2 regions of the Siminovitchia sediminis genome follow, and region 1 is predicted to be linked to the other one. Evidence: a T-box and tRNA genes for the amino acid it is inferred to sense, from the RefSeq annotation. Region 1 holds a T-box; the other holds one or more tRNA genes.
The links. The T-box of region 1 lies ahead of leuS (leucine--tRNA ligase). A T-box ahead of a tRNA ligase gene usually reads a tRNA of that ligase, here a tRNA-Leu.
Positions count from the first base shown of each region.

Region 2: it has a tRNA-Leu gene. The T-box ahead of leuS (leucine--tRNA ligase) is inferred to sense a tRNA for this amino acid. The anticodon was not compared.

Region 1 is NZ_JBHUEO010000019.1:50,462-65,626, reverse strand. Features, by position in the region: gene ACFSCZ_RS08605 (NERD domain-containing protein) at 1-487, opposite strand, end outside; gene thpR (RNA 2',3'-cyclic phosphodiesterase) at 513-1,076, opposite strand; gene dat (D-amino-acid transaminase) at 1,091-1,954, opposite strand; gene pepV (dipeptidase PepV) at 1,972-3,393, opposite strand; gene ACFSCZ_RS08585 (ABC transporter permease) at 3,442-4,617, opposite strand; gene ACFSCZ_RS08580 (ABC transporter ATP-binding protein) at 4,610-5,314, opposite strand; gene ACFSCZ_RS08575 (DeoR family transcriptional regulator) at 5,615-5,836, shown strand; gene ACFSCZ_RS08570 (pseudouridine synthase) at 6,191-6,925, opposite strand; gene ACFSCZ_RS08565 (hypothetical protein) at 7,043-7,360, shown strand; gene ACFSCZ_RS08560 (putative polysaccharide biosynthesis protein) at 7,409-9,025, opposite strand; gene ACFSCZ_RS08555 (BaiN/RdsA family NAD(P)/FAD-dependent oxidoreductase) at 9,200-10,468, shown strand; gene ACFSCZ_RS08550 (sporulation protein Cse60) at 10,492-10,674, opposite strand; gene ACFSCZ_RS08545 (rhodanese-like domain-containing protein) at 10,751-11,065, opposite strand; gene leuS (leucine--tRNA ligase) at 11,319-13,733, opposite strand; T-box leader at 13,785-14,023, opposite strand; gene ACFSCZ_RS08535 (YtzC family protein) at 14,161-14,451, opposite strand; gene mnmM (tRNA 5-(aminomethyl)-2-thiouridylate-methyltransferase MnmM) at 14,565-15,137, shown strand.
Region 2 is NZ_JBHUEO010000062.1:18,985-34,149, reverse strand. Features, by position in the region: partial or broken gene ACFSCZ_RS15845 (NAD(P)-dependent oxidoreductase) at 1-50, shown strand, start outside; gene ACFSCZ_RS15840 (pyridoxamine kinase) at 213-1,061, shown strand; gene ACFSCZ_RS15835 (serine/threonine-protein kinase) at 1,247-1,924, opposite strand; gene ACFSCZ_RS15830 (ArsR/SmtB family transcription factor) at 2,316-2,621, shown strand; gene ACFSCZ_RS15825 (arsenic transporter) at 2,637-3,935, shown strand; gene arsC (arsenate reductase (thioredoxin)) at 3,949-4,368, shown strand; gene ACFSCZ_RS15815 (FadR/GntR family transcriptional regulator) at 4,632-5,318, shown strand; gene ACFSCZ_RS15810 (CynX/NimT family MFS transporter) at 5,321-6,562, shown strand; gene ACFSCZ_RS15805 (catalase) at 6,766-8,835, opposite strand; gene ACFSCZ_RS15800 (metal-sensing transcriptional repressor) at 9,200-9,502, shown strand; gene ACFSCZ_RS15795 (heavy metal translocating P-type ATPase) at 9,517-11,901, shown strand; gene copZ (copper chaperone CopZ) at 11,931-12,137, shown strand; tRNA gene ACFSCZ_RS15785 (tRNA-Leu) at 12,762-12,844, opposite strand; gene ACFSCZ_RS15780 (transglycosylase domain-containing protein) at 13,129-15,165, shown strand, end outside.

The sequences.
Region 1 (15,165 bases):
GCGGCAAGACCGGATTAAGAACTTTCTCTTCTTTATTTCTATAACTCTTCTTCCAGAAATGTTCATGTGTCCCGATATATAGAGCCTCTTCTCCATCCTCCAAAAACACCATACAGACCAGCTTGGAAGGAAGGAGCATATAAACATCAAGCTGTATTCTGGCTTTTTTCAGCTGCATTACAGGAGTATACATCAGCATAAATGAATCCGGAAATCGCTGAACAAGTTTCCGAAGGCGCGAATCTGAATATATGCCTGAATGGGGATAGGACTTCTTAAATACAGTTGAGCTAGCCCATTTAATTTGCGAAACAAAGAGCTGATCCAGAAATGCCTGTTTCAGCTCATTTCGTTCAAGTACGTTGGCCGTTGAGTCCAGTATAGAGTCCCATCGCCTTTTTTTCAGTCTTACAAATAATGAGGTGTAGTGGGATAAATCAACTTCATATCGAGAAATATAATCATTCAATTTAATGAGCTGCGCCATTTTCCTTTATGCAACCTCTCTTTTTCTATACGAGCGGAAAACACTCGGCTTTTTCATACTTTGGTAACTTTTGCGGGTGAGTTCGGTAAAGTACCACCTCTTTGATGGAAAAAACAGTATCAGGCAAGCACGAGAAAACACTTTCTTCGAGAGCCTTCATCTGAAATTTCCTTTCACTCACCCAGCTTCTGGCAATGGTAATATGCGGTTTAAACGGCCTTGTTTCCAGTTGAAATCCGGCTTTTCCGCATGCCGTATAAACATGATCACGTACACGCCTTAGAGATGCACTATCTTTTGTATTGACCCAGAGAATTCTTGGTGCATCTTGACGTCCGAATGTCCCTGCATGGTTTAGGCTCAGTTGAAAGGATGGCACCCCTTGTAAAGATTCTCTTACATGGGAAACAGCATCAGCCAGCATGTGTTGTTCTGCCTTACCCAAAAAAGCTAATGTGATGTGATAATCAGCATGGTGAACCCAACTTTTAAAAGGAAATATTTCTTTGGCTTGTTGGCTGATCTCCCATAATGGGTCTTTCACTTCATTTGGCAAGGATAGCGCAAAAAAATAGTGGCTTGTGTCCATGGAACAGGGCTCCTTTACATATGTGCTTTTGATTCCGCAATAATTCTTTGTTCAAATAGCGTTTGTAACATCCGAACCATTTGTCCAGGTGTGCCATTTCCGACTGTCTTTCCGTCAATCTCAACAATTGGCATTATTTCAGATGTCGTACTTGTAATGAAAACCTCATCTGCCTGGAATAAATCTTCCAAAGTAAATGCTCTTTCAACAAACGGAATGCTGTTCTCTATACAAAGCTTTTGCAATTCCTGCCTGGTAATACCGTTCAAAATAAAATGGTTGGCAGGGTGCGTGCGGACTTCACCTCTATTTACAATGTACACATTGGAAGATGAGCCTTCCGTCACAGTGCCGGAGCGGTGCAATATGGCTTCGTAGCATCCGGCTTCAGCTGCTTCCTGCTTGGCTAAAACATTCGGAAGCAAATTCAGGCTTTTAATATCGCAGCGCAGCCAGCGGATATCTTCTGCCGTGACAGCTTTCACCCCGTGTTTCATTAAATTCCCGGGTCTGGCTACTTCATTTGTATAAGCCGTAAATACTGGCTTCGTCTTACTTTCAGGAGTCGGAAACATGTGTGTCCGCGGTGCAGCCCCTCGGGTTACTTGCATATAGACGGAGCCATCATAAACTTTATTTTCTGCGACAAGCTTTTCAACAAGGTCCATCATCTGCTCAGGTGCCAAAGGGATGGTTATTTTTATTTTTTTTGCACTTTGATATAGCCGGCCGATATGTTCCTTCATGGTAAAAAGCTTTCCTTCGTATACCCGGATGACTTCGTAAACACCGTCACCAAATTGATATCCCCGATCTTCCAGATCAATGCCGATAACAGATCGTTCCATAAGTTGATCACCTAAAATGATCTTCCCCATATCTTCTTCCTCCTGTTTTATTCATCTAGAGCAAGCTCGTAAAATGCCTGGGCATATAATGCCGCAGCCCTAAGCAAATCCTCTAATTCCATATATTCATCTTTTTGATGGGCCACATCCGGCCTGCCGGGAAACAAAGCACCAAAAGCAACGCCCGATTGTAAGGAACGTGCATATGTTCCTCCGCTGATGGCGAGCAATTCTGCCTTTTCGTTTGTCTGCTGTTCATAGACTTTCACCAGTTTTTGTATTAGTATGTCATCGGCCGGTACATAATGCGGCTTTAAGTTTGAAATATCCGACACCTGGAAATGAAATTCTTCTGCTGCCCTCATAATTTTCTCCATCCCCTCATCCAAGGAGAAGGATGCAGGATACCTCATATTTAAACCAAAACGACCGCCGTCTTCATCGTTATACGTCATGATGCCTACATTAATCGTGACATCCCCCATCTGCTCATCTTTATGTTGTACGCCCAGCGCCCTTCCTCTTGAATCACCCAAAAAAAAGTGAACAGCTGCTTTAATAAATTCCATTCCTTTCCGATCTATTTTAATGGTCGACAGAAAACCTGCAAGAAGCAGCCCGGCGTTTTTTCCGTGATCCGGTTCCATTCCATGGGCAGATATTCCTTCAAGTTCCAGTACAACATAGCCGCTTTCTACATAATATCTCCCGGTTAATTCCTGACGATAGATAAAGTCGTTAAACTGCTGGAGAATCTCAGTTTGTTCCTGCTGGATGTCCAATACTGCCCGTGCGTAATCTGGAACCATATTATAACGTCTGCCTGAAAAAAAGGAAATAAGCGTAATTTTCGCCCCTTTTTCTCTTAAAGAATTACGATTTTGTTTTAAGTCAAAGTCAGCTATTCCCTTTTCTGCATGGATAACCGGAAAGTCTGCGTCAGGGGCAAATCCCCTATCAGGCATTTCTTCATTCTCAAAATAATGATTGACACATCGCCATTTGCTTTCCTCATCTGTCCCAATAATTAACCGGATACGCTTATCAATAGGCAGGCCAAGATCTCTTACAATTTTCATCCCATAATATGCAGCTATGGTAGGCCCTTTATCATCAATCGCTCCTCTGCCGTATATTCTTCCCTCTCTGATCTCACCGCCAAATGGATCAACAATCCAGCCATCTCCTTCCGGAACAACATCCACATGGCAAAGGGCTGCAATCAGCCCGTCACCGGAGCCCATTTCAAGATGACCGGCAAGGTTACCTACATTCTTAATCAGAAACCCGTCTCTTTTTCCCAGATCGAGCAAGTACTCCAGCGCTTTTTTTACTCCGGTCCCCAAAGGGGCTTCTTCGGTTGCATTCGTTTCATTCAAAACACTGCGAATGCGAAGCAATCCTTGTAAATCTTGGATTAATTCATTCTTTCGTTTATGCACTTCTTGTTTCCAGTCGATTTTTGCCATGTTTAATACTCCTTTGGACTATTGTCAATGTTCTTATTGTACAACGATTTATCCGGCTAAAAAAAGGGAAAGAGACTGGAACATTACAATGTACGCTCCGCTGATAAAAATATAGGGGATGGAGAGGATGATGGTCACCAGCCGTTTAGCTTTCGCATAGCCGTAATTTTCCGTGTATTTTTTAGTAAAAGGATGGCTGCCCGCCACCCTATACCAAACAATGCCTATCCAGATCATCAGAAAAAAATACCCCGAGATCACTATTGTTAGCTTTAACCAGAATGGCGGTATAAAAACAATGGCTGCCGATGTAACACCCAGTATTTGCAAATAGCCCCTGATATATTGAGTATCACGGACCGTGACTTTAATAAACAGTTCCAAGAAGGCATTTTTTTCGGTACGCCTGGAGAAAATCCGATTGGATCGGGAGTAAAGTCTGGGACTCCTGCGAACCGGTTTTGGCTTTGGGAGTTTTTCCATGTCCATAGATAACCCGAAAATGAATTCCGTATACTTATATTTTACCTTTTGATCAATGGACAGATCCTGCTCAAAAGTATGTATCGAGGTAAATCGTTTCCTAACGAACAACATAGAGACCAGTGTATTAAACAAGACAATGGAAAACATAGAGATCAAGCTGCCTGACAGAAACGCATGATAGCTTCCCCACCAAATACATGCAGCAAAAGCAGCAACAGGAATCCCTCTGATGAAACTCCTCCACCCACTCAGCTGAACATTCATCCTGCTGTTGATCCCCATGATCATCCATTTTAAAGAGACCCATAGACTGAGAAACAGCGCCAGATCGGTACCTGTGTATCCGTAATGCAACATCCAAAAAGGGGCTATAAGTGCTGATAAGAATCCTCCTGAAAGAATAGCTGTCATCGAGGATAGGACTATTCCACCCTGCTTCATGCGAAGCATAAGCCGCTCTTGTTTTCGCAAAAAAACATTGTCGGCTTCTCTGATATAGGTTTGGAAGGTACTTCCCCACAATAAAAAGAAACAAATCGAAAAAAACAGTCCGAAAGGAACAGATTCTATCCAGCCTGGCGCCTCTATCCACCAGGACCTGTAAATAAAGAAAGAAATACCAACAGCGGGCAATACAAGGTAAACTAGAACGGTCCAGTCTACAACAGACTTTAGTACAGAGTATTGAAAATGCCAGTTTTCCCTGATTCTTCGAAAAAGCAGCTGGCGGCTAGTCATTGAGCTCATCCTCTGTTGTAATGCAGGAATACAAACTTCCATCGCCGGCGCCGCATTGGGTGAGTACCTCTGACAAGTTTCCGGCTGCCTTCACCGTTCCACGCTCGATGACGATGAATGAGTCGCATATCCGCTGGGCGGTATCCAATATATGCGTACACATGAGAATCCCGGTCCCCTTATTCTTTTCTTCATCTAATAATTCAAGCAGCATTCGGGTGGAAGAAGGATCCAGTCCCATGAATGGTTCGTCAATGATTAACAACCGGGGTCCCGTAAATAATGCAAGTGCGATCATTCCCTTTTGCTGCATTCCTTTGGAGAACGTTCCCGGGAATTCATGCATCCGTTCATAAAGACGGAACTTTTTCAATAATTCTCGGGCATAGTTTAGATGCCCCTCCCCCAGCTGTTCAACTGCTCCAACAAACTCAAAATGCTCCCATAAAGTCAGTTCATCATAATACACTGGCCTTTCGGGTATATATGAATAGGCTGTCCCTTCTTCCATTTCGATCGTTCCTTCCAGGAAAGGCAATTCTCCTAAAATTGCTTTAATGGTCGTACTTTTTCCTGCTCCATTGGCTCCGATCATTCCAGTCAGGCTTGCCTGTTCCAAAGCAAAGTGTACATTTGAGATGGCAGGTTCCTTATTTTTATAGCCGGCTTCCTTTATATCGACCGTGAGTAGTGACATAGCGAATTCATTCCTTTCTGCTTAACACTATTCCCTACGGGCAGGCATTGCAAAGGTTTCAGTTTTTCTTATAGAGGGAATACTGGCTGGCAACCGACAAATCTTTCCAAGCCGCTTATAAAGCTTTCTTTATCCAAATAAATAAGTTAAAATAGAAGTGTCTGACAATTAAGTTTTGCTATCGGTGATGTCTACCATACGATGTAAAGGAGTTGTCCTTCAACTTTATACAAATCCAAAGCAACAGGCATAGCTGTCCGCACCTTCTGCCAAGGAAATTTAAGATGAGGGAGTGGTTTTTTGAAACCATCAACAGACAGAATGCTTACCAGAATTAAAGATGTATACTTATACATCCGGGAAAATGGTACAGTTTCCACACGGGAATTGGCAGACGCATTCGGAAGTACACCTCGCACCATTCAAAGGGATTTGAATGTGTTAGAATACAATGACCTGATTAGCAGCCCGCGTCGCGGGAAGTGGACAACAACCGATAAAAAAGTGAAAATTACGTCGTAGTTAGAAAAGCGGAAGCGCCTCGATCAGCCCCGACAAGCATAAGACGAGCACAGAAGAAGGCGTTCTTTGCCTTCAGCTGTGATTGGCTTATGACCTCGAGGGGCTAGGCGCCGGAGCTGGACAATAAGAAAAGCGCAAGACGGCTGCACAGGGGCGGCAAGGATGGGGGGCGAACCAAAGGAGGCATTCTCTTTGCCTTCATCGGGTAGACCGGAGCAACCTCGAGCCCCTGCCTTCTGAAGGCACATTCTGTGCGTCGTTAGACCATTAGAAAAGCGGAGGCGCCTCGAAGCCCCCGACTTTTATAAGCCAAGCCCCGGAGCAGGGATATGCCTTCTCCAGGGCTTTTCCTCTTTAGCGGTGTTCTGTTTTACTGCTTACATACGAATGGATCTGTTGGATTTCTTCTTCGGTCATTTCTCGATATTCTCCGGCCTCCAAAGTCTCATCCAGCATAATGGGCCCCATGGAGAGGCGTTTTAAATACAGCACCTTTTTTCCGACTGCTTCAAACATACGCTTAACTTGATGAAATTTACCTTCTGTAATCGTAATCTCAACATCAGAATAGATCCCAGATTTAATGATCTCCAGATTGGCAGGCTTGGTTTGATAGCCATCATTCAGAGTGACTCCCTTTTCGAATACCTTTCTATCCTCTTCCGTTACGGTTGAATTAATGACAGCAAAATAAGTTTTGGGAACTTCCTTTTGCGGTGAAAGCAGCTGATGCGCCGTTTGACCATCATTTGTCAAGATCAACAATCCTTCAGTATCTTTATCAAGACGTCCGACGGGAAACGGCTGAAAAATAACATCTTCTGGATCAAGCAGATCAATAACGGTTTGTTCTTGTATGTCTTCTGTCGCCGAAATGAATCCAGGCGGTTTGTTCATGATAAAATAAACAAATTCCTTATAATGGACTTCCTCGCCAAGAGCCAGCACGGTATCTTTTACAGGATCGACTTGAAACTTTCCGTCCTTGACCGATTCTCCGTTCACTGTGACTTTTCCGCTTCGTAATAGCTTTTTTACGTCTTTACGGCTTCCGTACCCCATATTGGCCAATAATTTATCAATTCTCAACGGATTTACCCCCAGATTATTTTTTGGAAAAATACCCAATTGGGCGATCGTCTATACGCTTTTTCCGTGTTTACATAGGCTATTGATGCAGGAATGAAAAGAATGGAGTGAAATATCATGGATTACAGACAACAGCCTCCAATGGGTACAGGAATGCAGCCAATGCCAACGGGGATGCAGCAGTTTCCGACGGGCATGCAGCCAACAGGCATGCAGCCAATGGATTTTCAACCTCAGACAGGACAGCAAGGCCAATTCTTTCCTGGATTCCCCGGCTTTCCGGGAGGCGGAGGCGGCAATATTAATAGAAGAATAGACCAGCTTGAACGGCAAGTGGATCGACTCAGAAACCAGTTTGAAAGATTGGACCGGCGAGTGTCAAGGATCGAAAGGCAATTGGGTTTCACCCGTCCAGAATATTATGACCTTCCATAAGTAACATGGGGGAAAAAGAGGCGCCGTTTGGGCAGCCTCTTTTTTCTTTTATTCCAACCGCAGCCTTTGTTTTATTTTTTGAACTCTGGAACCAAACAATCGATCTGCCAGGCCTGATTTCAGACCAAGATATCCATAGATTACTGCCCCTGCTCCAGCACATATGACGATGATGAGTATGGACTGAATCGTAGATTCCGGTGTCAGGAACCATAACAGGCCTTTGTATATCAGATACACCGGCACCGCCATCACCAGATTAAAAATCCCTATTAATATAGTCCTTCTGTACACAAGCTTTAATGGATAGCGTGCAAATTTTTTGATGACTATAAAGTTAATGAAAATCGCTGTCCCATATCCTAATGCTGTGGCGTATACTGCTCCCTCCGCAGCAAACAATCGGATCAATGGGATATTTACAGCCAATTTGACCAGCAGCCCTGTTAGAAGGCTCAGCATCGTAAATCGCTGCTCATTGATTCCTTGAAGAATAGCAGCGGTAACTGAGTATAATGCAAACAAAATAGCAACAGGTGCGTAAGCGCGCAATACTTGAGCTCCATACTCGTCGTATTCATAAAACATGGTGTACATGGGCTCTGCCAAAAGCGACAAGCCGATGGCCGCCGGCATCGTAATAAAGAGCAGTACTTGAAAAGTTTGGTCCAATTGGCGAAACATCTGTCTTCTGTCATTTTTCACAAAAGATTCTGTGACTAGAGGGACAATGGTCAAGGCGAAAGCAGTTGCCAATGAAACAGGAATAATAACAAGCTTGTGTGTAGTCATATTTAATATTCCAAGAGCATCGAGTGCTCCTGACGCATTTCCGGCTGCTGCCATCGCACGTGTGAACGTGATTTGGTCAATAAATTGATACAAGGGATTCGCAATGCCAACCATAACAAATGGAAAAGCATACATAAGGATTTCCTTATACATATTTGGCAATGAGACATCCATGGAACGCCGGTCGTGCTGCAAAAGCTCATCCAATCCCGGCTTGCGTTTCTTCCAATACCATAAAAGAACGGCAAAACTGGACAAACCGCCGATAAAGGCCGCAAATGTGGCAACACTGATGGCGGTTACCATACTTCCTTTTAATACATATAAAACGATAAAAGCTCCTGACAGCAAAAAGATAATCCTTGCCAGCTGTTCTACAACCGTTGATACTGCTGAAGGCCCCATAGACTGGTGTCCTTGAAAGAATCCCCTCATCAAACTCATGACCGGAATAATTAATAAGGCGAAACTGACAGCCCTGATGACCGCTGCTACATCTTCCGTTGAATATTCGGATTCAGCGCCTTTTAATACAATTTCAGCCAGCCACGGCGCCAGCCCGTACATAGCGAGAAAGGAAACAACCCCTGTTCCCAGCATGACATAAATGCCCGAGCGAAATAACTTGCGCCCAACCGCATATTCTTCCAGTGCATTATATTTCGCAATATATTTTGATACAGCAAGCGGGACACCCGCCGTCGCAATACTGATAAAGATCGTATAAGGCACATAACCGAACGTATAAAGCGCAGCCTGATCAGCCCCGCCGATGATTTTATAAAAAGGAATGACATAGAGAAGGCCAAGCACTTTGGATAAAATTGTGCCCAGCGTTAATATAAAAGTTCCTCGAATTAATTTAGATGACATTCAGCATCTGACTCTCCGTTATTTTGATTTATGTAAGTAATCCATTCTATCCCCTGTTCTAGTTTACAGTGATCGACTCGTTTTGACAATGAGACACCTCTTGTGATTTGCTTTTGGTTAATCAGCCATTTACAATAAAAAGATTGAAATGGAAAATGAAGGTGATGATTGATATTGACATATGATGTAATTGTAATTGGCGGAGGACCTTCCGGGTTAATGGCCTCTATTGCAGCAGCCGAACAACACGCACAGGTGCTTTTAATCGATAAAGGCGATAAGCTTGGCAGAAAGCTGGCAATTTCCGGCGGAGGAAGATGCAATGTAACCAACCGGCTGCCTATTGAAGAAATCATCCGTCATATCCCTGGCAACGGCCGCTTTTTGTACGGGCCCTTCTCCATTTTTAATAACGAAGATATTATCCGCTTTTTCGAAAATCTTGGAATTCAGCTGAAAGAAGAAGACCACGGCCGCATGTTTCCGGTTTCCAACCGGGCACAATCCGTTGTCGATGCCTTATTGGATTATATGAAAAGGCTCGGGGTCGAGATCCGTATCCATTGTTCGGTGGAAGATGTTCTTTATGACAATGGAAAAACTGCAGGCGTTCTGCTGAAAACAGGAGAGACAATAAAAAGCCGGGCTGTCGTTGTGGCTGTCGGCGGAAAATCTGTTCCACAGACGGGTTCGACAGGGGATGGCTATCCATGGGCGCAAAAAGCCGGCCATACCGTAACCGAACTTTTTCCGACAGAGGTCCCGCTTACTTCTGATGAATCTTTTATTATAGAAAAGACGCTGCAGGGACTTTCTTTAAGGGATGTTGCACTAAGTGTCCTCAACCCCAAAGGAAAACCGCTTATTACCCATCAAATGGACATGATTTTTACCCATTTCGGTATTTCAGGACCGGCTGTTTTGCGATGCAGCCAATTTGTTGTTAAGGCCAAGAAAAAATGGGAATTAGCTAAAGTGGTCATGAACCTTGATGCACTTCCGGCCATCAATCAGGAGGAACTTTTTCAAAAGCTGGTCAAGCTGGCAAAGGACGAGCCCAAAAAGGCGCTCAAAAATGCCTGGAAAGGCCTGCTTCCGGAACGGTACCTGCTATTCCTGCTGGAACAAAGCCACCTGGACCCCTCGGCTCCATGCACAACTGTTTCATCCGAGAAAATTAAAAACTTCACACAGGTATGCAAACAATTCAGATTTACCGTAAATGGAACGCTGCCTCTTGAAAAAGCCTTTGTGACCGGCGGAGGTGTCTCTATAAAAGAAATCGAACCAAAAACGATGGCCTCCAAGAAAATGCCGGGGCTCTATTTTTGCGGAGAAATACTGGATATTTATGGATACACTGGAGGTTATAATATTACAGCGGCACTTGTAACAGGACGCCTGGCAGGAGTAAACAGCGCTATGTACAGCCAGGAAAAATAAAAGGGCTCCGTGCGTTGGAGCCCTTATTTTATATACATAACCATAGCGCTGAAACAGTAAATTTGTTCGTCCGTCCCTTCGCGAAGGGCAGCGATGTTATATTTTATATCCACCACTTGCTTTTGTTCCAGCCCGCCGATGAATTGATTGATTTCTTCTTCTAAGTCTTTTTCATGTTCACAATCAAACAGCTTTACCTGCAGCATGGCACCCACCTCTCCGTTTTTAACCACAGTATAGACGGGCAGAAAAGATTTTATACAATTGAGAATTTTTCATTTCCTATTGTTTCGGCTTGGTTTCGCCGTTCCAGTCGTCCATACCGCCCACCATGTTCACTGCCTTATATCCATGGGCTGTGAGATATTCGCAAACTCTATGGCTTCGGCCGCCGGCTTTGCAAATAATAATATATTCAGTCTCCTTATTGAATTGATCGAGGTGCCCAGGAATGTCCCCCATACGAATATGAACAGCCTCGGGAATCATTCCTTCCCTCACCTCCTCATTCTCACGTACATCTATTAAGAAAAGTGTCTCACCGTTTGCCAGCTTGGTCTTGACCTCATCGGCTTTAATTGTTTTAACCTCCATTATTGATCACCTTTCATTAAAATTACTTACTCATTATAACAAAGCTTACTGAATCATCATAGAAATTATGCAGCGGAACCAAAGTTTGCATTTACCGCCAATCAGCTTGTATGGACTCAACTTGCCGACGAACCTAATGGATAGGCAATCGGAGGCAGCAAACTTCTTTGAAAAAGCCATATTGGCAGTGAAGGACTGTCCCAGCTAATAGAAAACGGCCGTCATCAATTGTGATGACGACCGAAAGTACAGCCTTTTAGTTTGCTACCACATTTACAAGTTTTCCTGGTACTGCAATGACTTTACGAACCGTTTTTCCTTCAATAACGGATTGGATTTTTTCATCTTTCAACGCAAGTTCTTCCAATTCTGCTTTACCGGCTTCACGGGATACGACCAGCTTGGAACGAACTTTCCCATTCACCTGAACGACAATTTCCACCTCGTCTGCGACAAGCTTGGATTCGTCGTAAACAGGCCAAGATTCATACGTAATTGTTTCATGATGGCCCAGCTTTTCCCATAATTCTTCAGCAATATGAGGAGCAATGGGGGACAACATTTTAACAAATCCTTCCATATATTCCTTAGGAAGTACGTCCGTTTTATAAGCTTCATTGATAAAGACCATTAATTGCGAAATGGCCGTATTGAAATGCATCGCTTCATAGTCTTCTGTTACTTTCTTGACCGTTTGGTGATAGACCTTTTCAAGGTCACCGCCTGTCACCTCTTTGACTTTACTGCTCAGGTTTCCGTCATCGGCAACAAGCAAGCGCCAGACTCGATCAAGGAAACGCCGTGCTCCGTCCAAGCCTGTTGTGGACCATGCAGCTGAAGCTTCAGGCGGCCCCATAAACATTTCATATAAACGGAGCGTATCTGCCCCATGGCTTTCTACGATATCATCCGGATTGACGACATTTCCTTTGGACTTACTCATTTTTTCATGATTTTCCCCAAGAATCATTCCCTGGTTAAACAGTTTTTGGAACGGCTCTTTCGTTGGGACAACGCCGATATCATATAAAAATTTATGCCAGAAGCGGGCATAGAGTAAGTGAAGTACGGCATGCTCAGCACCGCCGATATAAATATCAATCGGCAGCCATTCCTTCAATAACTTTTTATCTGCGAGCTCTTTTCTGTTATGCGGATCAATAAATCGTAAGTAATACCAGCAGCTTCCCGCCCACTGCGGCATTGTATTCGTTTCACGGCGTCCTTTTCTCCCGGTTTCCGGATCTTCCACGTGCAGCCAGTCTGTAATATTGGCAAGTGGAGATTCTCCTGTACCTGAAGGCTTGATCTCATCCGTTTCAGGCAATAGTACCGGAAGCTGGTCCTCTGGAACAGCAGACATCGTTCCATCTTCCCAATGAATGATTGGAATCGGCTCTCCCCAATATCGCTGGCGGCTGAACAGCCAGTCACGGAGCCGGTAAGTAATCTTCTTCGTACCGCAGCTTTCTTTTTCAAGCCATTCAATCATCGCAGAAATGGCGTCATCCTTGTTCATCCCATCTAAAAACCCTGAATTTACATGAGGGCCGTCTCCAGTATAGGCTTCTTCATTGACATTGCCGCCAGCCACTACTTCTCTGATTTCTAGGCCAAACTTTTTCGCAAATTCATAGTCGCGCTCATCGTGTGCAGGAACTGCCATGATGGCCCCTGAACCATAACTCATCAACACATAATCCGCAATCCAAATTGGAATCCTTTCACCATTTACCGGATTGATGGCATAAGCCCCTGTAAACACCCCTGTCTTCTCTTTCGCAAGGTCTGTTCTTTCCAGGTCGCTTTTTGACTTGATTTGATCAATATAGGCCTGAACATCCGACTTTTGTTCAGGAGAAGTAATTTTTTCAACTAATGGATGTTCCGGAGCAAGGACAGCATACGTCGCTCCAAACAATGTGTCAGGGCGGGTTGTAAAGACATCAAACGATTCCGGGTGCCCATCGATGGCAAAAGTAACTTCCGCACCCTCAGAACGGCCGATCCAATTTCTTTGCATTTCCTTGATACTCTCCGGCCAATCAAGGTCTTCCAGGTCTTCCAATAGACGGTCTGCATATTTCGTTATTCTTAAAATCCACTGTTTCATGGGGCGGCGTTCCACAGGATGTCCGCCACGCTCACTCTTTCCATCAATGACTTCCTCATTTGCCAGTACCGTTCCCAATGCCGGGCACCAGTTCACAGGGACTTCATCAACGTACGCAAGACCATGCTCAAACAATTTTAAAAAGATCCATTGCGTCCATTTGTAGTATTCAGGATCTGTTGTATTGATCTCCTTGTCCCAATCATATGAAAAACCGAGAGATTTTATTTGGCGGCGGAACGTTTCAATATTATGTGCAGTAAATTCAGCAGGATCGTTTCCGGTATCGATAGCGTACTGCTCTGCCGGCAAACCAAATGCATCCCATCCCATCGGATGAAGTACATTATATCCCTGCATGCGTTTCATGCGAGCTAGAATATCGGATGCCGTATATCCTTTGGGATGCCCGACGTGAAGCCCGGCTCCCGACGGATACGGAAACATATCCAGCGCATAGAATTTTTCTTTCTGTTCATCATCTGTCGTTTTAAATGTTTTATTTTCTTCCCAATAGTGCTGCCATTTTTTTTCTACTTCCTTATGGCTGTAACCCATGAAAATGCCTCCTGACTTGTTCAATTAAAAAAACCCCCATCCCCAAATAAATCCTGGGACGAGAGGTTGTTGTCTCCCGCGGTACCACCCAAATTAGTGAAAAGGCCACTCGCTTCTTGATCTTTAACGCAGAAAACGGCAAGCATTACAAGAATACTGCCGATAGCGGCAAGCTTCCTTCACACCTGCAGAATAAAAGGGGAGTTCATGATGGTCCCGGCCGGCTCCCACCATCCGCCGGCTCTCTGAAAACAGGATGACACCATTACTGGTCCTTTTTAACCGTTAGTATATATAAGTCCTTTATTCCCCATTGTAGACAATTTTAGACATGTTTTCAAGATGATATCAACCAGAAAGTCTTAAGCCTGTTTTAAAACAAAACAGCCTGCAGAGACATCTCCTGTTCTCTGCAGGCTGATCTAACTTAGTGCCATGTGCTGTAGATCGGTCTGTCATGGTCCAAAAGAATCATTTTGTTTTGAAGCTGTTGTACCTTAAGGCGAACCCGGTGAAGCTGTTCCCTTTGCTGCGCATTGGCACTGTCGGCCATTTTTTGAATCTGTTGGGTCATGGACTCCAGCTCATGCAAAGCATCACTATATTCCACGTCATGATAGTGCTCTTGCCGTCTCCCTTGCTCGTACTGCTCCTCGGCATATAAAATGGCCGATTCACATTTATTGATAAAAGAATCAATGGACTCCCGTGTTGTCAAAACATCCTCCCCTTTTCCTATGGCTTGGCGTTACACCTGCCATTTATAGTTTGTACTCTCTTCTGTACAGTTATGATACAATTTCTTGTAGAAAAAGAAGGAGGTCAACCGTTATGAACATTGAAGGGGTACTTTCGCATGCCCGTTCCCTGATGCAGAGGGTAGTCAGACCCGGCGGAAACGCCATTGACGGGACTGTCGGCAACGGAAACGATACCTTGTTCCTCGCCAAGCTTGTCGGGAAAAACGGCCGTGTATTTGGTTTTGATATCCAGCAGCAGGCCATCCAAAATACCACTTCGCTTCTGGAGGAAAACGGCGTTGCTGACAGGGTGACCTTGTTTCAGAGAGGCCATGAAACTCTCACGGAGTCCCTGCCTCAAGAGACACACGGCAAAATCAGTGGAGCCATGTTCAATCTCGGCTATTTGCCGGGCGGTGACAAAACGGTTGTCACTCAACCTGAAACAACGATTGCTGCCATCACTCAACTGTTGTCTGTGTTAGAAAAAGGAGGCGTTCTGTGTCTTGTCATCTATCCCGGCCATGAAGAGGGGGCCCTTGAACGCGATCACGTGTTAGCTTTTGCTAAAGATTTGGACCAATCCAAAGTCCATGTCCTCCAATATGGTTTTATTAACCAAAAAAATAATCCGCCATTTTTATTGGCATTTGAAAAAAAATAATTCCAACTCCGCTACCCAGCAGGCACCT
Region 2 (15,165 bases), on a different contig from region 1:
ATCCGCAACATGTGAATGAACGATTTACAGTTGTCGGGGAAACGGAGTAGCGGCTTAAAAAACTATGCGATTCCTTTTTATAAAGAACGAATTCCCCAGGCGGAATTCGTTCTTCTTTGTACGGACTACTGTCACTTTGGCTATAGATTTATCTCTTTTTTTTTGATGTAATAAGATTAGCATCAATCATAGATACATTGTTGGAGGCATATATGAAAAAAGTCGCTGTAATACAGGATTTGTCGTCATTTGGTAAATGTTCATTGACAGCTGCTATACCGGTTCTTTCCGTCATGGGAGTGCAGGCTTGTCCTTTGCCAACAGCCGTATTGTCTGCGCAAACGGATTTTCCAAGTTTTTTTTATGAAGATTTGACATCAAACATGCCATATTTCCAAGAGGAATGGAGCAAACTGAATGTCACTTTTGACGGAATACATACCGGCTTCGTAACCGGGGAAGAACAAATTAATCACATTTTCCAATTTTTGGATACATTTTACAAAAAGGAAACGGTGCTGCTTGTTGATCCCGTCATGGGAGATCGAGGCGAAGCCTACAAACTTACTACAGATCCATTGCTGGAACGCATGAAAGAACTCGTGAAATGTGCCGACGTAGTTACTCCCAATATTACGGAGGTTTGCCTATTAACGGGGCTGTCTTACGAGAAACTGCATCGTTATTCAAATGAACAAGACTTTCTAAAAGCCATAGAAGAAGCCGGAAGTATTTTACAGCAGGTTACGAATGCCCATGTGATTATCACTGGTATCAATCCGCCTGCACCTAATCCAAGCAAGCAATATATTGGAAATATGTATGTGAATGGGGAAAAAGTATTTTATCACGCGACGCCCTATAATGGTGAGAATTATTCTGGTACCGGTGATCTATTTGCATCTGTGATCATGGGAAGCATGATGCGCGGGGAGGATTTTGGAAAATCAATCCGACTAGCAGAAAAATTCCTGGAAGCAGCTATACAGGATACCAGCTTGGAGCAAATTCCGGAAATAGAAGGCGTCAATTTTGAAAAATTTTTGAGTATGTTATTATAGAAAGCTTTTAACCTGGATAATGGAAGGTCTAAACTGCTGCGGCCAAAAATAAAAAGTCCCCTTTTTGGGACTTTTTATTAATGGTGAAAACATATCCGAAACACGTCAAATCCCTCTATGCAATTTTCTTCTTACTTTCAGAACCGGATAGCATGGGAGAAGAGCCCACCTTGTGTGAGTCCCTGCTAACTGTCTTTATGAAGCCCGTGATCCGGAATACCCCCAGTTCGGGCATATACCCTCCACGAAGTTTCCAAGGGTTCTTTCCGATATAATTTTTTATAAAAATATGCTATGGAATTGAGCAGCTTTGCGGGAATTTTTTTCGGAAAAAACGGCTTGGCATAAAAATAGTAAAACCCCTTTTTTAAATCTTCCCACTGATGGCATTTCTTCGACTGGCGAAACCGTGCCACGTCTATTACTTTTATTTGATGATCAGGAGTTAATATGATGTTTCTCAAATGGATGTCTGAAGGGTTCAGCCCTTGTTCTCTGGCAAGGGATAATGCATCATCCACTTCCATGATGTCTTTTTCCGATAAAGGAATTCCATGGGTCAGGCAATCAAAAAATGTATAGCCATGAATGAAGTCGATGACAATATAATTCGGGCCGGATTCGTACATATCAGGGTAGTAATCAAGGTGATGAACAAGATCGTACACTGATGCTTCCTCTTGTGCGATATGCGCAAACTCCGGGAAGAAAACTTTTAGTACTTTCTCGGTATGTTCTATCTTAAACACAGCGGCACTTCTTCCCATTCCGATCAGCTGTAGGGTTGGTGCATGAGAAACTATAATGGGTTTATGTTCCTTATATTGGAACTTTACGCTTTCTGCTAAATGTTGATATTTCACTGGAGCACCTCTTTTCATTAAAAAAGACGTCATCCAATTTTTGGTATGACGTCTTCGAACAGGAAATCCTCACCAAAAATTGGTAAGGTCTCGCAAACAGCATCCAGCACTGCCAGCAAAGCCGAGGAAATATTCCTGTATTGACGACTTTGCTGTATAGCTACTCCCCTTAACATGATAGTTTGTTTGATTATTATAACATTACTATGTAGTTGCGAGTCAAATCATACCTTTCATAAAAAAAATTTTAAGACATATGACGGCATCCCCGTATTGAATTGAAACGGATGTTGAATATATAAGCACATAACTATATACTTATGTGGATCTTCAAATAAAGGAGGAAAATACCGTATTGCAAACCTCTCTTGACATAGAAAAAGCTGCTGGCATGTTAAAGTTGCTCGGTGATCAAACGAGGCTGACCATGATGAAGCTAATGGACCATCAAGCTTTTTGTGTTTGTGAATTTGTAGAGATATTTCAGATGACCCAGCCGGCCATCAGCCAGCATGTGAGAAAACTGAAAGATTTAGGGCTGCTGACAGAAGAGAGGAAGGGACAATGGATCTTTCACACGATCAATAAAAATAACGAATATTATCCTATTATCAAACAGATTCTTGATCAGCTGCCTGAGCAGGAAGAAAAATTAAAAAAGCTTGAAGAGCGCGGCACACGTATTTCTTGTAGTTAATTAGGGGGAGGTTCTTTGTCAACGACAGTCGTACTTGCAATCATTATATTTGTGGCTACTCTGGTGCTTGTCATTTGGCAGCCAATGGGATTAAACATTGGCTGGTCTGCGTCAGGCGGGGCCATCATTGCATTATTGGCGGGGGTAGTGGGGTTTGGGGATGTCATAAAAGTTATTGACATTACATGGAATGCCACATTGTCATTTGTTGCCATTATCCTGATATCTTTAATATTAGATGAAATTGGGATGTTTGAGTGGGCAGCCTTACATATGGCACGGGCCGCAAAAGGGAACGGTGTCAAAATGTTTGTCTATATCAGCGTTTTAGGTGCTGTGGTCGCTGCTTTATTTGCGAATGATGGCGCAGCTCTCATTCTTACGCCGATTGTTCTCGCCATGGTTCGAAACTTGAATTTTAAGGAACAAATGATTTTCCCTTTTATTATGGCAAGCGGATTTATTGCCGATACTACTTCCCTTCCATTTATTGTCAGCAACCTTGTCAATATCGTATCAGCAGATTTCTTTGGAATCGGATTCCTGGAATATGCCTCAAGAATGATGATTCCAAACTTGTTTTCTCTAATGGCAACTATTTCGGTTTTATTCATTTATTTTAGAAAGAGTATTCCTGAACAATATGACTTCACCAAATTACAGGAGCCGAAAGAAGCCATCCGAGATGAGAGAATGTTTCTTCTATCCTGGTATGTCCTTGCATTGTTGGTCATCGGATATTTTACCAGTGAACAGATGAACTTGCCTGTATCTGTCATTGCAGGACTGATTGCGTTGTTTTTTATCATTATGGCCAGACGCAGTTCGGCTGTAAATACAAAAAGTGTCATCAAAGGAGCCCCCTGGAATATTGTTGTATTCTCCATCGGGATGTATGTGGTGGTCTACGGACTGGGGAATGCAGGGCTTACATCTGCACTGGCAAGTGTGATCCAAGCAGTGTCACAGCAAGGTTTATTTGTCACGACGGTTGTTATGGGATTCATTGCTGCTTTTCTGTCATCCATGATGAATAACATGCCTACTGTGATGATTGATGCTTTGGCCATTGCTGAAACAGACACTTCCGGTGTGCTCCGGGAAGCACTGATTTATGCAAATGTTGTCGGGTCAGATCTGGGGCCAAAAATTACTCCCATTGGTTCATTGGCCACTTTAGTATGGCTCCATGTGTTATCTCAAAAGGGAGTAAACATTTCTTGGGGCACTTATTTTAAAACTGGGATTGTATTAACCATCCCCATTCTGTTTATTACTTTACTGGGACTGTATGTTACACTGCTGATCTTATAAAAGGAGCGATTCGATGGCTAAGAAAACCCTTTATTTTTTATGCACGGGTAATTCGTGCCGCAGTCAAATGGCTGAAGGCTGGGCAAAAAAAATTCTTGGAGATGAATGGGAAGTCAGAAGTGCCGGAATTGAAGCCCACGGATTGAATCCGAATGCTGTAAAAGCCATGCAGGAAGTTGGAATCGATATTACGGAGCAACAATCAGAGCTAATTGATACGGAGTATTTGAATCAAGCTACAATGGTTGTTACTTTATGCGGCGATGCCAAAGACCGCTGCCCGGTTACACCGCCGCATGTAAGGCGTGAACATTGGGGTTTTGAAGATCCGGCAAAAGCAGCTGGAACAGAAGAGGAAGTGTGGAACATATTTCAGAAGGTCCGTGATGAAATCCGCGAACGAATTGAGCGTTTTGCCGCAACGGGTAAATAAAGTAACTAACAAACTTGTGGAAGTGCGGACATTCCCACCCCGGCTTTGCGAAAACAGCAGGCCGGGGTTTTTGCTTGGGATGAAACCAGACTGTCATTCAACTGGTTTGATCTGACGGGCTTTCCCACGCTGTCAAGCATGAAAGGATTAGGGCACTTTATTATTTATTACTTAAATAATGAAACATTTTATTTACAAAATACTGATGATTTGTTAAGTTATCCAATATACCAATCATCCTACAAATTTGGAGAGGAATCATTATGTTAAAGAAAACGAACCGGATTTCTTTGGTTGAGCAGGTTGCCTTACAAATAGAAGAGCAGATTAGCGCCGGGTATTGGAAGGTCGGAGAGAAGCTGCCGCCTGAATTGGAATTAATGGAAACGTTTGCCGTCAGCCGAAATACAGTAAGAGAGGCCATACGGGCCCTAGTTTATGCCGGCCTTTTAGAGACAAGGCAGGGGAGCGGTACAGTAGTACGCTCCAATAATTCATTTGCTACAGCTTTACAAAAGTATTTTAAAAAATCAAATATCATTGAAACGCTTGAAGTACGCGCGGGTCTGGAAAGAGAGGCAGCGAGACTTGCTGCCATGAGAAGGACTCAAGAAGATTTGGCGGATATCCAGGCATGTATAGAGAAGTGTTTGGATGCAGCAAAAAGTAACGACAATAAAAGATTTGCGGAGGCGGACCTCCAATTTCACAAACGAATCGTAAAAGCAGCTGGAAACAAGGTACTTAGCGACTTATATGAGCATTTAAATGAACTCATATACCATTCCATTGATGATTTTATTACGAGTACGGAGCTGTCGGATATAAAGTTTGTTCATCATGATCTGTTCGAAGCGATCCGAAAGAAGGATATGGCCGGAGCAGCGGCTAGTGTGGAAAGTTATATTGATTCCTTTAAAAAGAGATTGGAAGACTTATCGGAGGGATAACATTGGTGAAAAATACAACACTGGATTACCAATCGAAGCAGGTTGGGACATGGGGACTATTCATAGGGATTATTTTAATCGGTGCCAACCTGAGAGCACCACTGACATCAGTGGGGTCCCTTCTTCCGTTCATACGTGATGATGTTGGAATCAGTAACACACTGGCCGGATTGATCACTACATTGCCACTTCTGGCCTTTGCTTTTTTATCGCCGCTCGCACCAAAAATCGCCAGCCGGATTGGAATGGAATGGACAGTCTTTTGGTCTCTCTTTTTGTTAACCATGGGAATGGTCGTCCGTTCATACTTTGGCACGGCTGCTTTGTTTGCCGGAACAGTTTTCATTGGTCTGGCTATCGCTATCGGAAATGTTTTAATTCCTGGGATGATTAAAAAGAATTTTCCGTACAGGATTGGCCTTGTTACTGGAATGTATGCGGTGATCATGAATTTTTTTGCTGCCTTGGCTTCAGGGATCAGTGTTCCGGTCTCTTTTGTTTTTGGCATAGGATGGAAAGGGGCTTTGGCTTTTTGGACTATTCTTTCAATCCTGGCAATGGTTATCTGGATACCCCAAATTCGCAGACGGTCACAAAACACTAGGGCTAAACAAGTGGCTTTTAAGAAAAGTAATAGTTTATTGAAGTCTCCTTTGGCCTGGCATATCACACTGTATATGGGGGCACAATCACTCATGTTTTATACCGCATCAACCTGGGTGCCGGTGATTTTACAAAGTTACGGATACAGTTCCAGCTCGGCAGGCTGGATGCTATCCCTCATGCAGTTTACTGTCGTTCCTTTCACTTTTCTAATACCTGTGATGGCGGAGAAAATGGGAAGTCAAAGAGCTCTAAGTGTTAGCACGGGTGTACTGTTTTTCTTAGGAAGCGGAGGCTTGTTTTTGGGACATCATTTTCTCATACCCATATCTGTCATCTTCATCGGCATAGCGTCCGGTTCTGCATTCAGCCTCTCCATGATGTTTTTCAGCTTGCGTGCTTCCAGCGGCCAACAAGCCGCAGAAATTTCCGGTATGGCGCAGTCAGTCGGCTATTTACTGGCCGCTTTTGGACCTGTCTTATTTGGTGCTTTATATGATGTCACAAATGCATGGACCATCCCTCTGGCCGGTTTGCTTGTATTGTCTTGCTTTATCATCTTTTTTGGCAATGAGGCGGGAAAGAATAGGCTGCTAGATGATGAGCACCGGCCTTTAGCGGAGCAAGTCGGTGTCAATTAAAGCTTCACTTCAGTGTGTTTCATTTCCTGATATCCTGTTACTTTATTTTCACTTATGAGTGAAAAAAGTATTGGAGTGTATCACAGGCATTCCAGCCGTTACGAAGTTTCAGACAAGGGCTTTTTATGCCAGCTTATATTATATAATAAAGAAACAAGGAGCTGACTGTTTAGCTCCTTGTTTCTATACAATTTAAATTGGCCCTACATCGTCTTTATTTCAGTTCTGTTCCAGAACCGCCTTTTGGCAAGTGCCTCAAGATATTGAGATTCGAAGTCACCATCTGCAGCAAAGATGACGCCGTCCAGATTGCCGTCCATTGGTTTTACCATATATTTTTCTGCCCCTTCAGCAATGCCGATGGGCTTGAGGTGCATATATTGCATGTGTACAAAGTCCGAAATGTGATGGTCGAACTTGGCTTGGTTTATCGACTTGCCGCCGACGACATAGATGGAATCATACAGGGCCGGGTTGACGGTCACGAAACTTTTAGTGACGTCAAGTTTCGTTCCGTTGCTGCTCTCAACCTGACCGAGTTTTTCGGATATGATATCGACGAAGCTGTCATTTTTCACTAAGGTATTCAAAACCTGCACCACATCCTCATTAAAGCCGTTTCCGATTAAAACAGCGACACGCTGGGTGGCAGCACTGTGCGGTGAATTCAGCTGACTGAGTGAGGGATAGCTCCGCTCTTCTTGGACATGGCTGCTCTGAGGCGGTAGAACACCGATGTTTTCCGAAATGGCTGCAGCCATTTCCTGATCTACATTCGCCCACATTTCTACATTTTTCTGGCGGATTTCTTTGCTTTTGACACTTCCCAAATGGAAACTGAATGACTCAATTAAGTCTAACTTTTCAGCGGGAGAAAGACTATTCCAGAATATTCGCGCTTGCGAGAAGTAATCAAAGAAAGAGTCGCTTGGCCGCTCACGAGTTACTTGCCCTTCTAATTTTTCCGGATAATGAGTGTATCCGTTTTCCTGAGGAGGCGTCTCCATGGGCGTGTTTTCTGCTGTATGGTTGTTATGGTAATGAACCTGGTCGGTATCAATCCTATGCCGCTGGTAACTGTCGCGATAATTGTAATTCCTCTCCGTTATCGGCCGGTTAACGGGAATGTCCTCTATATTTGCAGAGTGCTGACGGTACAATTCTGTATCCCGATAAGCGAATGAACGGCCTTGAAGGACAGGGTCATTTGTAAATTCAATCCCCGGAACAAGATTGGCCGGATTAAATGCCGATTGCTCATTTTCCGCAAAAAAGTTATCCATTAAACGGTTCAACGTCAATTTACCTATGATTTTGACCGGAATCTCTTCCTGTGGCCAAAGTTTAGTATCGTCCAGAATATCAAAATCATATTTCATTTCGTCTTCAACTGGAATCAGCTGTACACCAAGTTCATATTCTGGATAGGCACCATTTTGGATAGCCTGTATCATATCACGTCGGTGAAAATCGGGGTCGAATCCGCCAATGATATTTGCTTCATCAAGCAAAAGGGAATGGACTCCGAGTTTGGGTTTCCAAACAAACCTGACAAAGGTTGACTTCCCGTCCTTATTAATCAGCCGAAATGTATTGATTGGATACCCTTCCATCATACGCCAGCTTCTGGGACGGCCTCTCATTGACATGAGCCACATGACCATATGAGCGGACTCCTGATTACTTACAACGTAATCCCAAAAGTTGTCGTGTGCCACAGTTGCCTGCGGTACATCCGTCTTTGGATCGGGTTTTGCCGCATGCGTTACATCCATGAATTTCATGGCATCTGCAAGGATAAAGACAGGAAATTGCAGCGACAATGAATCATAGTTTCCTTCTTCCGTATAAAACTTTACTGCAAAACCCCGTATGTCAACCGCAGTATCTTTGGAACCCCGATTTCCGATGAAGTTTGAAAAGCGGACGAACACCGGTGTCTTCCTTCCAGGCTCCTGTAGGAAATGGGCGACCGTGTAGTCTTTCATCGATTCCGTAAGTTCAAATTCGCCATATACGCCAAATCCGCGGGCATGTACCACTTTTTCGGGAATTCGTTCCCGGTTGAAGTGTGACTGCTTTTTATAGAAATGATAATCCTGAAACAATAACGGACCGCGTTTTCCTGCACGAAGCGACCACTCATCATCCGGTACCTTTGTACCATTCTCATCTGTCATTTTTTTGCCGGGGCCTGTATTTTGTCTTCTGTACGCTTCCAATTGCTCATCTTTTTTGTCCATCGGTTTATCACCCTTGTTGCTTTGATCCATCGTATCACCCTTTTCTTTCTAATCATCTTGCAGAAAATAAATCAGCTGTCCAGGTTCGTTTCCCTTCTTCCCGATTAATGGGACTGGCAAACTCTCTGTTTTTTCCTCGCAGGTTGGGAAAAAATCAGAAGGTTATCACAAACTTGAGACCAAAGGGCGGCAACCCGATAACAGACAACAAAGAGTTCATACAGGGGTGCTGTTTTAGTTAGTACAATGCTGTCAGCGTTTTGTCGGATCACTATATACAAGCCGGGGGTATTTTTTATAACTGAACTCTCTTTTTATGTGGTTAAGCTTTTTATTTGTATACTATAGGGGGGTATGGTAAATTAAAAGTACAAAAAATAAGGAAGTGGTACATTTGGATAAATTTTTACATGATCACCCAAGTACACCTCGAACGAAAGACGAAAAGCAGGCGATTATAAATCGTTTAAAACGAATAGAAGGCCAAGTCCGTGGAATACAAAAAATGGTAGAAGAGGACCGGTACTGTATGGATATTTTAGTTCAGCTCAGTGCGATTCAATCGGCTTTAAAGCAGGTCGGTTATACCGTAACTGAAAGGCATATGAAACACTGTGTAAGTGACGCAGTCAAATCGGGCGAAGGTACTGAAACGATCGAAGAATTAATGAGAGTACTTAAACAAATTTCAAAGTAAGGGGGAAGGCTGCAATGAGCGATACAATCCATACAACCATCGGGGTAACAGGAATGACATGTGCTGCCTGCTCCAATCGTGTTGAAAAAGTGTTAAATAAAATGGATGGGGTGGAGGCACAGGTTAACTTAACGACAGAAAAAGCAACGGTACGTTACGATCCTAACAAAACCTCCCTGGATGCCATTACGCAAAAAATAGAGAATATCGGGTATGGTGTTCTGACTGAAAAGGCCGAGCTTGATGTATTTAGTATGACTTGTGCAGCCTGCTCCAACCGGATTGAAAAGGTGTTGAACAAGCAAGATGGAGTGAAACTCGCAACTGTTAACTTGACGACGGAAAGTGCGTTGGTAGAATACAATCCGGCAATAACGGATGAAAAAGCTTTAATTGGAAAAATTCAAAGTATTGGCTATGACGCAAAGCCAAAAGCAGAAGCTGAAGAAAAACAAACTTATAAAGAAAAAGAGCTGGGCCGCCTAAAGAAAAAGCTGATCATTTCAGTCTTATTATCATTTCCCCTATTGGTTACCATGCTGGATCATTTATTTGGCCTAAGTTTACCCGGTGTTTTCATTAATCCGTGGTTCCAGTTTGTTTTGGCAACTCCTGTTCAATTTATCATCGGATGGCAGTTTTACGTTGGGGCCTATAAGAATTTACGGAATGGCGGAGCCAATATGGATGTGTTAGTCGCTATGGGAACCAGTGCGGCGTACTTTTACAGCTTGTATGAAGCTTTCCGAACGCTTGGTAATCCGGACTATATGCCACATTTATATTTTGAAACGAGCGCAGTCTTGATTACATTGATTTTGTTTGGGAAATATTTGGAAGCCAGGGCTAAAAGTCAAACAACCAATGCATTATCTGAATTGCTCAGTCTACAAGCGAAAGAAGCCCGTGTTATCCGTAACGGTGAAGAAATGATGGTCCCTGTGGAAGAAGTTGTTGCCGGAGACCGTTTAATCGTAAAACCAGGTGAAAAAATACCTGTGGACGGTATTGTTGTAAAGGGAAGAACCTCTGTTGATGAGTCTATGTTAACCGGAGAATCCATCCCGATTGAAAAAGGCAGCGGACAGAAAGTCATCGGATCTACGATCAATAAAAATGGCTCTATTGAAATGGAAGCGACAAAAGTAGGAAAGGATACCGCTCTTTCTTCCATTATAAAAGTAGTCGAAGAAGCACAAGGATCTAAAGCGCCTATCCAAAGGCTGGCTGACGTCATATCAGGCTATTTTGTTCCGATTGTCATCGGTATTGCAATCCTTACTTTTGTCATCTGGATTGTCTTTGTCCAGCCGGGACAAATGGAACCTGCACTCGTTGCAGCCATTGCTGTCCTGGTGATTGCCTGTCCATGTGCGCTGGGACTGGCCACACCGACATCTATCATGGTTGGCACAGGAAAAGCGGCCGAAAGCGGAATTTTATTTAAAGGCGGTGAACACTTAGAGCGTACTCATGAAGTAAATACTGTAATTTTGGATAAAACAGGAACCATCACAAAAGGAAAACCGGAAGTAATGAATTTTTCGGGTGATGAAGAAACCCTACAGCTATTGGCCAGCGCAGAAAAAGGGTCTGAACATCCGCTGGCAGAAGCCATTGTGGCATACGCAACAGAAAAAGGGTTGGACTTTTTGGATGTTGAAGACTTCCATGCCGTACCCGGGCATGGGATCGAGGCGAAGATTTCTGAAAGATGGATTCTTGCAGGAAACCGCAAGTTAATGAAAGACCATCAAATTGATGTTGGAGATGCTGAACAAGTGATGGTTGAATATGAAACAAACGGAAAAACAGCCATGCTGATTGCCATTGACGGCCAGTATCGCGGAATCGTCGCGGTGGCAGATTCGATTAAAGAAACGGCTCCCGAGGCGATTAAACAGCTGAAAGCATTGGGAATTCATGTGGTCATGTTAACAGGAGATAACGAAAGAACCGCTCAGGCGATTGCGAAACAAGTGGGCATCGATCAGGTCATTGCCCAAGTCCTTCCTGAAGAAAAAGCAGATAAAGTAAAGGAACTTCAATTAAAAGGCAAGAAAGTAGCTATGGTGGGGGATGGGGTGAACGATGCACCGGCATTAGTGACGGCAGATGTCGGAATTGCCATTGGAACAGGAACCGAAGTAGCCATAGAAGCGGCAGATGTCACAATTCTTGGGGGCGAATTGCTCCTCATACCAAAAGCAATAAATATCAGCCACGCAACGATCCGAAATATTCGTCAAAATCTTTTCTGGGCATTCGGATACAATACAGCCGGTATTCCGGTTGCAGCTTTAGGATTTCTCGCACCGTGGATTGCCGGAGCAGCTATGGCATTAAGTTCAGTAAGTGTTGTTTCTAACTCGCTTCGATTGAAACGAGTGAAATTATAAAAAGAAGGATGATAAGGAGGTGAAAAAGTATGGAAAGGAAAACTTTAGATGTACAAGGCATGTCTTGCGGACATTGCAAAGCATCAGTAGAGGGAGCATTGAAAAAATTGGATGGCGTAAAAGCGGCGGAAGTGAACTTGGAAGCCGGAAAAGTAGATGTTACGTATGATGAATCAAAAGTTACAGTGGATGCTTTGAAAGAAGCCATTGAAGATCAAGGATACGATGTGGCATAATGATAAAAAAGCTGATTCTCCTTATGAGGGAATCAGCTTTTTTGCCTCTCATCAACAAACTTAATAACTGTTTTATTTTAAAAAACATGGTAAAATATGTTTAGGATTATCGGGATTGGGGTAAAAGAAATCGAGGCTTTTCGTTTAGTATTTTCTGCCTGCGGGTTGATCTTATTTAGGCGATTTTCTGCTGCATCAGGGCACTTCTGTTGGCAGGCTTGGCTGATGGGACTTTCCGTTGTCTGGGAGCAAGACCGAGGCGTTCTGTGCACCCGAAGGGTCCATCCTAATGATCCTAATCCCGGTTGGATTAATGCTGCTTTATTATTTTTACATCAAGCACTTTATTTTTTGTTTCTTGTTTACGTAACAACTTTAGTCTTATATACGATGATCCGTGTGTTAATGAGCCGCTATTTTTCTATATCATCTTTGATTCCGGCATGACCGTAAACAAGTATTCTATGAATTCGCGGTGACAGAAGGAATCACTCGCTTATTTTCAATATAAAAAAGCAACGCATAAAAAATTATACGTTGCTTTTTGCCGTTATTTTCATCATGTGTTCAAACATTTGTGGTCTTCCAAACTTGGCCCTCTGCCAAGCCGAAATGCAATCGGAATGCCGTGAGTGGGAGTCGAACCCACACGCCCTCTCGGACACTAGAACCTGAATCTAGCGCGTCTGCCTTTCCGCCACCACGGCAAAAAACTTACTCCGCTATTATAGCACAATGCTCAAAAAAATATAAGGATTTTTTTAAAAGTTTTTTAATAGATTCTTTCAGATGAACTGAGCGAAAAAGGTTGAAAAATATCCTAACGCCAAGGTGAAGAAACGACATAATATTCAAACAAAAGAACGTAAAATAGGGATTTAATGAGAAGCAAAACAGGCTTTTCCGGGTACATGGTTATTGGCTGTACAGCGAAAAGGCTTGTTTGGTTTGCGTTCTCTCATGATGATGACATTTTAGGGGGAATGTGGTCATGGGGGATAGTTATCCCAGTCGCAGCGAATATCAAAAAAATAAGAAAGATGGTCAAAGAAGAACAACCATCGTAAGTAAGCTGGCCATTCGTACAATCTTGTTTCTTATGATTTGCGGCCTTTTGTTAACAGGAATATTCGGTTTTACCGCAATGTCGTATGTAAAATCAGCACCCAAATTAAACCCGGAACTTCTTGGCTCTCCGCAGTCTTCGACCATTTATGATATGAATAATAAGAAAGTAATGGATGTGGCAGGAGAGGAATATCGGAAAATTGTACCTTTGGAAGACATTCCGAAGACGGTGCAAAATGCCTTCCTTGCTGTCGAGGATGCGCGGTTTTGGGAACATCAAGGAATTGATATGAAACGTGTAGCAGGCGCTGTTGCAGCAAATATCACAGAAGGTTTTGGGGCTGAAGGAGCCAGCACGATTACGCAGCAGCTTGTCAAAATTTCTTTTTTAACGCCTGAAAAAACAATGGAGCGGAAAGTGCAGGAAGCATACCTGGCTCTTAAGTTGGAGAGAAAGTACAGCAAAAAAGAAATATTGGAGATGTATTTGAACAAAGTTTATTTTGGAGAAGGGGCCTATGGTGTCGGAACAGCAGCAGAGGTGTACTTTGGAAAATCAGTAAAGGACTTGACGGTCAGTGAAGCAGCTTTACTGGCAGGATTACCTCAAAGGCCGAGCGGATACAACCCGTTTGAATATCCGGATCTTGCTGAAAAGCGAAGAAATACAGTTCTGGCATTAATGCAAAAAAATGGTTGGATTACGGAAAAGGAAAGAATAGAAGCTTCATCGATACCGGTAAAGGAAATGCTTACAGAGAAAAAACGTAAGCATACATATAACAGCTTTACAGATCGGGTGATAGAAGAGCTGAAGGAAAAAGGTTTTGATGAAGATGCACTGTACACACAAGGGTTGAAAATTTATACGACGCTTGATCCCAAAGCGCAGAAATTGACGGAAAAAGTTTTGAAAACAGACGAATATATTAACTATCCGGATGATCAATTCCGGGCGGGTGTTGTCCTTCTGGATACGCAGACAGGTGAAGTTCGGGCCATCGGGGGCAGCCGTGAGAAAGAAGAGAGTGTACAAAGAGGGTTTAATTATGCCACACACATTAAGCGCCAGCCTGGCTCGACAGCCAAGCCGATTATGGCATATGGACCGGTTATTGAAAAGCTGAAGTGGTCCACTTACGAGCAAATTAAAGATGAACCCATCGAATTGAACGGAAAGGTCTTTAAAAACTGGAATAATAAATTTCATGGCAATGTCTCCATGAGAACCGCTTTGCAATGGTCGTATAATATACCTGCAATTAAAGCAATGCAGGCAGCAGGAGAAAAAGAGGCTCAACATTTTGCTGCTGCGCTCGGTCTACACTTGGATGAAGTTTTTCCATCCTACGCCATCGGAGGATTTGAATATGGGGTTTCTCCTTTAGAATTGGCTGGTGCCTATGCAGCGTTTGGAAATAATGGAGTGTTTCATGAACCGCACACCGTAAGAAAAATCGTTTATCCGAACGGGAAGGAGAAAAACCTTCAGCCTGAACCTGTTCAGGCGATGAGTGATTACACAGCTTATATGATCACGGATATGCTCAAAACCGTTGTCAGATCAGGAACCGGTGAGATGGCCAACATCCCTGGCCTTCCAGTGGCCGGAAAGACAGGGACCAATGAGCTGCCCGACCATATTCATGGAAATGGAGTAACAGATGCCTGGTTTGCCGGATATACAACTCGCTACACTGCTGCTGTATGGACGGGATATGATGAGATCACGCAGGACAGCTTTGTACAAATGAAAGATTCTCATAATGCCAAATTGATATTTAAAGCCGTTATGTCTGAAATGTCAAAAGGTAAAGAGACTCCTGATTTTAAAATGCCTTCCTCCGTTGAAAAGGTGACAGTCGGGAATCAGGTTGAATTGTTTGTCAAAGGGACGAAGCCGATAAAGCCGGCGATTTCCGATAACCCGAAAAAAACCGAAGAAAAGGAACCAGTCATA